2 regions of the Priestia sp. D3YE.R1 genome follow, and region 1 is predicted to be linked to the other one. Evidence: predicted binding sites of a transcription regulator. Region 1 holds the regulator's gene; the other holds the start of a gene.
The links. The regulator LexA, encoded in region 1, represses DNA repair genes until DNA is damaged. The targets are predictions, from matches to a motif close to CGAACATATGTTCG.
Positions count from the first base shown of each region.

Region 2: a site for LexA is predicted at 2,170-2,183, ahead of ACOZIR_RS19800 (YolD-like family protein). Genes of this name have one in related genera too.

Region 1 covers NZ_JBLTHW010000001.1:797,909-801,338, forward strand. Annotated here, with positions in the region: gene ACOZIR_RS04080 (hypothetical protein) at 1-1,322, opposite strand, end outside; gene lexA (transcriptional repressor LexA) at 1,534-2,151, opposite strand; gene yneA (cell division suppressor protein YneA) at 2,298-2,627, shown strand; gene ACOZIR_RS04095 (YneB family resolvase-like protein) at 2,681-3,349, shown strand; gene ACOZIR_RS04100 (DUF896 domain-containing protein) at 3,419-3,430, shown strand, end outside.
Region 2 covers NZ_JBLTHW010000003.1:291,154-294,583, reverse strand. Annotated here, with positions in the region: gene pfkB (1-phosphofructokinase) at 1-391, opposite strand, end outside; gene ACOZIR_RS19810 (DeoR/GlpR family DNA-binding transcription regulator) at 388-1,140, opposite strand; gene ACOZIR_RS19805 (hypothetical protein) at 1,524-1,664, opposite strand; gene ACOZIR_RS19800 (YolD-like family protein) at 1,786-2,139, opposite strand; gene ACOZIR_RS19795 (YitT family protein) at 2,388-3,227, shown strand; gene ACOZIR_RS19790 (ABC transporter permease) at 3,259-3,430, opposite strand, start outside.

The sequences.
Region 1 (3,430 bases):
CTATCCCAATTGATGTTTCCCTTTAGTTTGCTAATAACTAAATTCATTCCATAAATACCGGAAAGAACGGTATAAATCGTTAAGATTAATAATAAGTAATTATGACGCTTAGCCGCGATTTTCTCCTGATTTTGATACAAGGTACCAAGGGTTTCTTTGACTTCTTGATAAAGAGAATTGATGTGGAAGATTTTTTTAAAGAGCTCAGAAAACTCTTGACCTTCTGTGCGAGAGCTAATTTCTAAAAATAAATATTTACCTGAAAATATGGTAATAGAGCGGATTAGTCGTTCAATGCCCTCTGAATTTTTATGAAACGTGAGCTGAGAATACTCATAAGATAGTTTTAACAACACGATTTTATAGAAAAAATGTAAAAATAAATTATAGTAATGTTGGCCAAATAGATGATTCATCAAAAGCTGATCCGTTTTAGAGTCTGTCGATTTAGAAATACACGAAAACACATGGTCTGTTATGACGTAATAGGTTTCAGGAGCCCATCTGGAATACACGTGTTTGGTATTATACGTTTTAATATACTCATGGTTGTGTGCAGAGATAAACGGCTTCCCGTCAGGCGTATAGCTATTTAGCTGCCCAGTACGAAATAAAGTTGTGCCATTAATCTCTTGCTTTTGATTTACCGTTACATAACTTAATACAAACATCCGTTCATCGATAAAATAAGGAAGGCTCCCGACGTGCTGTTCACGTGTGGCTTCTTTTTTGATGTGTTCGTTCAAAAATGGCGCGAGCTGTGAAAAAATATAATCCTGTACTTTGCTATAGCGATGATGTTCATAGGTAATGGTGGATCCATGCTCTTCAGCAAGCTTCGGTTCTAATACGCGAAAATGATTCATGAATTCTAAAATGTCATCATAGGTGTAATGATTATGACTCATCTCAGTGCGAATAGTCATGACGCCAATTTCAAAAGGACATAAAAAAACATCCACAGACAGCACGTTGCTAGACACGGTGGTGGAGGAAGTTTGTAGCGTAACGGTATGGTCTATTTTTTTTGAAAATCGAAGCAACCCTTCTTTTTCGCACGAATCAGGAAATAGAATACATTCAATGTAAGGAAGAAAATATTGATCCAAGCTATCATGAGATACGTAATACTGTTCTCCGTAGTATTCTTTTTCTAAATGTTTGTTTTGAATGGAAAAAAAATCGAACAAATTTGCTTCTAATGCATGAACAAGCTGCTCTTTATTTTTTCGATCAAAGGAAAAAGGAAAAAGAAACATGTTCATTGCTTTGGTAGGCATAATAGTTTGAAATGGTTCTGTTTTCCTTGGTGTATTGGTCATAAACTACATCCTTCTTATGGTCGGTTGTATTTCCTTTTGAGAGCCGAGGAAATGCAGATAGAAAGTAAAAGGTAAAGCAGGCTTTATAAAAACCTCTCTACCTGCCTGCAATGATTCAACGTATCATTTATAATATGCCAATTTTTTTAGAAAACAAACGTAAAAAAACCAACTAACATCATGGTTAGTTGGTTTTACATACAGTGTGTGATTAGTGAATTGTGCGATATACACCAGTGACTTTTCCTAAAATCGTTACGTGGCGAAGAATAATAGGCGCCATCGTTGAATTTTCAGGCTGTAAACGAACGAAATTTTCTTCTTTGAAGAAACGTTTTACCGTTGCTTCGTTGTCCTCGGTCATAGCGACCACAATATCTCCATTATTAGCAGTTTGCTGCTGACGTACGATTACCATATCGCCATCTAGAATACCTGCTTCAATCATACTTTCTCCCATAATTTCAAGCATAAATACATGATCATCTGGAGAAACGAATTTATCTGGAAGAGGAAAATATTCTTCCACGTTTTCAACGGCTGTTATAGGAAGACCCGCTGTTACTTTACCGATAACAGGAACATTAATGACATTGCTTTTAGGGATGTTTACTTCGTCTAGTTGAAGAACTTCGATTGCTCTTGGTTTTGTTGGATCTCTGCGAATTAACCCTTTGCTTTCTAAACGAGCTAAATGCCCGTGTACAGTGGAGCTAGAGGCTAATCCTACCGCTTCCCCAATCTCACGAACAGAAGGCGGATAACCTTTTAATTTTACTTCGTGCTTAATAAAATCTAGTATGTCTTGTTGACGTTTTGATAGCTTCATATTTTTCACCTCGATTTTAGCTATTCTTTAGGTGAATTATACCACGTGATGTGTCAATATACAAACATAAGTTCGAAGAATTCCATTGACAGAAACAAATGTTCTCAATAAAATAAGAACATATATTCTGATAGGGGGATCATAATATGCACCAATTCTTACATTCTATGAAACATTACGCTATTTTTTTTGCAGTTATCGCTGCACTTACATATGTATTGACGCTGGTTTTAGGAGCGGATAAAGTAGATTTAGACAAATATTCAACCGTTACTATTACAAAAGGAGATACGCTTTGGGAATTGTCCAACAAGTATCATAATCACCATCATTTGACCGCCAACGAATTTGTCAAATGGGTTGAAGACGTCAATGATTTAAACTCAGACACTGCCCAGTCTTTATCTCCTGGAGATAAATTATATATTCCTGTTTTAAAAAAAGAGTTACATAATCAAGTGGCAATTGAACAGTAGTGTGTAACGGCCGTTCCTGAATATTGTTAGAAGCCGAAAAGGTCGTGATAAAAGTGGAAGCCATTATTTATTGCCGTGTCAGTACGGATAAAAAAACCCAAGAAACATCTTTACAGCGCCAGCAAGAAGAATTAAAAAAACTTGCTGATCTTCACCATCTAGACGTAAAAAAAGTCGTAATGGAAAAAGCAAGCGGATATGACGTAGACAGAGAAGGTATTTTGGATGTTCTTCATACAATGAAAGAAGAAAAAATATCCGTGCTGCTCATTCAAGACGAAACACGATTAGGCAGAGGAAATGCCCGAATCGCGCTGCTTCATGCTTTTCATAAAGAAAATGCTACGATCTATACGATTAGTCATCAAGGTCAGCTTCAGCTTTCAGAATCTGATTCGATGGTGTTAGATATTATTAGCTTAGTGGAAGAGCATCAGCGGAAATTACATAATGCTAAAATTAAAAGAGGAATGAAAAGAGCCGTAGAAAACGGTTATCGTCCGCAGCAAAATTTAAAAAATCAAGGAGTTAACTCGGGAAGAGAAAAAAAAGAAGCGCCGATTGAAGAAATTGTCCGTCTTCGTCATAACGGCTTAACCTTTGCTGAAATTTCAGTTACGCTAAAAGGTTTTGGTTATAATATTTCAAAAGCGACGGTACATCGTCGCTATCAAGAGTATCAAGAGAGGGCTCAATCTCTTGATAAAACGAAAGAGATTTAGTAAGATGACTACATGTTGCCGGAACGGTTCGGTAATTTTAATTATTGATTATAAGGAGATAGGTTTTATATGCTATCAAAA
Region 2 (3,430 bases), on a different contig from region 1:
ATACGAAGATATCGCCTTCAGTCATTTGCTTTACTTGAGTCAATAAAGACTGAAGCGCTTCGTCTGTAATAGCAGGTCCTTGACCGTTAATTTCTGTTTCTTTTTCGGTTTTTAACTTTACGTTAATGCGGGTATCTCCATCAACTCTTGTAAAAGCTGTTTCAATATTCTCCGCTTTTAAGTAGTCTTCGATATAGGTTCCTGTAAAGCCGGCTACAAAACCGAGAGCTTTATTATCAACACCTAATCGTTTTAAAACGCGAGAGACGTTAATGCCTTTTCCTCCTGGAAACTTGGCTTCATTCGTTGTGCGGTTAAGTCCGCCTTCTTCGAATGCTGAAACATGTACTACGTAATCAACGGATGGGTTCAACGTACATGTATAAATCATGATTTCACAACCTTTATGTCTGTTTTGTTTGCATACTGTGTAAGTACATCGCTAGGTACGTCATTTGTTATAATTTTTGCTTCATGTAAATCGGCTATTTTCGCAAAACTTGTTTCAAAAAACTTAGTAGAATCTGATAAAATATAAGATTCTCTAGACAGCTTCATTGCCGTTTGCTTGATCAATGCTTCTTCTGGATCAGGAGTTGTATATCCATATTGATGATGAATCCCATTCGCTCCCATAAAGCACTTATCAAAACGATACTGCTCAAGACTTAAAAGAGCTCCATTGCCAATTAAAGCACCCGTTTTATGTTTAACGGATCCTCCAATTAAATAGAGGGTGATACCTTGTTCTAGCATCGGGTTTAAATGCATTAAACCATTTGTCACGACAACTACATCTTTTTGCTTTAAAAAAGGAATCATTTCATACGTTGTAGTTCCTGCATCTAAAAAAATACAGTCACCTTCATTTATAATGGAAGCCGCATACTCTGCAATGTTTCGTTTATCTTGAACATTTTTAGCAGATTTTTCGATAACGCTTAGTTCGATTCGTTTACTGCGAATAAGCGAAGCGCCACCGTGAACACGTTTGAGCATTTGCTCTTCTTCTAGTTGACTTAAGTCTCTTCTAATTGTGGATTCCGAAGCGCCTGTAACTTCGATAAACTCTTGTACTTTTACAAGTTCTTTCTCTTTTAAAAGTTTTAAGATTAGTTGATGTCTCTCCGGCGTTAACATGTTCTAGCTCCTTTTTCAAAAAAGCGTTTTCATTTATTTCATGTACTTACTTTATCACGGTTTACATTCAAAATCAATCATAAAAAATCAAAAACATTCATTTTTTTAATTACAAAATAAAGTTTTTTGAACGAATAATTAGATTTGCATTTGTTTTAATAATAGTTTATACAAAAGGAAATAAGCTGGTAATTCAAGAATTTGTCTACTTTTCTCATTATATGTAAAGGTTTTCTTGCACTTAATTAGCTATGACTGTTTTTGACTATTTCTTGACCGATTGAATTTCTCCTGACTGAATTATGTTTAGCTTGTCCTGTTTTAATGAGAGCCTATACATCAAAAAAAGTTGTCCACCTTTTTGGACAACTCGAAGTGACCCATCATTTAAATAAAAACAGAAGCATATATAATATAGAAGCAAGGGCAGAAGAAATAGCTAAACTTGAGATAAAACGAACGAGTCTTTTTTTAATGAACTGCGTTAATTCAATTTCTCTTACTTGAGTTTTTTCATTTTGCATACAATATCCCTTCTTTAATCAAAATTTCCTAGTAGCTAAAAGTTACTACTCGCAGAATATGCTTTTATGTATTGTATGCAAGCGTTAAAAAAAAGATACAAATCGAACAAAAAAGCTACTCTTAGCTAGAGTAGCTTTCATCTTTCCATACATCTGCTTCAATTACTGCATCTGCTCGAATCGAATATGTATAACAAGGCCCTGTCACCATCAGCGTATTCGACTGCAGCGAGACTTTATCGATCGTCACTCGTTCATACCTTTGAATATGTCCTGCTTCATAGACGTGAAGCGTTACTGGATGATGCTCCGAGTAACTGTTCATAATGACATTTTCAATATGCTCAATCTTTTCTTTTTTCAACCCTAAAGACTGCTTATGCGCCTCGGGACTGTACATTTTCTTCATTTTCTCTAAATGCTCAGGCATTACTAACTTCGCATACTGTTTTAATTCATCTTGATACACGTTCATTCTCCCCCTTGACTCTTGCTTCTATTTTACCGAACGAACATTCTCATTGCAAAACTTTTTAATCAAAATAAAAGCAAACAATTCATTTTTTCATACTCCATAAAAACTGTCAAAAGATTTTATGTTAATAGTAGAAACTGATTTTTAAAAAAATAATAATATACCATCTTTAATTCATTCTCTAGAGTTGGTATAATACATTGTCATGACTGTGTTTTCGGAGTTTTTGATGATTGGAGGTAACGTTCATGATTAATAAAATAAAAGAAATTATCCTCATTATTCTAGGGAGCCTCATTTTCGCACTGGCCATTAATTATTTTGCTATTCCAAATGAATTAGCAGAAGGCGGCGTAACCGGTGTAACAATGATTACCTATTATGTACTAGGCTGGTCGCCGGGTATCACAAACTTTATATTAAACGGTTTGCTGGTACTGATCGGATACAAATTGCTTCACAAACGTGTGATTGCTTACACAATTATATGTATTATTTTCACATCTCTATTCCTACATATAACTGAAGGACTGGGAAATCCTCTTGACGATACGCTACTGGGGGCTATTTTTGCTGGGATTTTAGCCGGAGTAGGACTCGGACTAGTGTTTAGAGGAGGCGGAACTTCCGGAGGCTCTGCAGTTATCGCCCGCTTAGCTAATCAATATCTAGACTGGAATATTAGCAAAACGATGCTAGCAATTGATTTATTAGTTGTAGCAAGCGCTTATTTTGTCATCGGGGGAGAAAAGACGATGTACACGGTTATTTCTCTTTATATTGGAACAAAGGTGCTTGATTATATCATTGAAGGACTCAACCCCCGCAAAGCAATCACCATTATTTCGCACCGTTCAGCTGAAGTAGCCGAACAAGTCAATAAAAAGATGCAGCGCGGCGTCACTGTCTTTTCTGCTCATGGAAGCTATACAAAAGAAGCAAAAGACGTATTGTACGTAGTTGTGAACAAACAAGAACTGCTAGAGTTAAAGCGCATTATTCATAAAGTCGACGAACAAGCTTTTGTGGTCGTACACGATGTGCGCGACGTCTTTGGAGTAGGTTTTACCATTCCAAAAGCCAGTTGAAAACCCGCTGTATAAAAGCGGGTTTTTTCTATTATATATGTTTGCGCTGAAAATACAGTGAACCTGCTGCTACAAAAAGAAGAAAGCTGCTTATGATAACCACTAAGAAAGTCTGTGTAGTCAGCATCAAATCCCATGATTCTCTTCCCGTTACTCTTAACATTCCATACATCGGCTGAGTCCATGGGTACCACGGGCCAAAT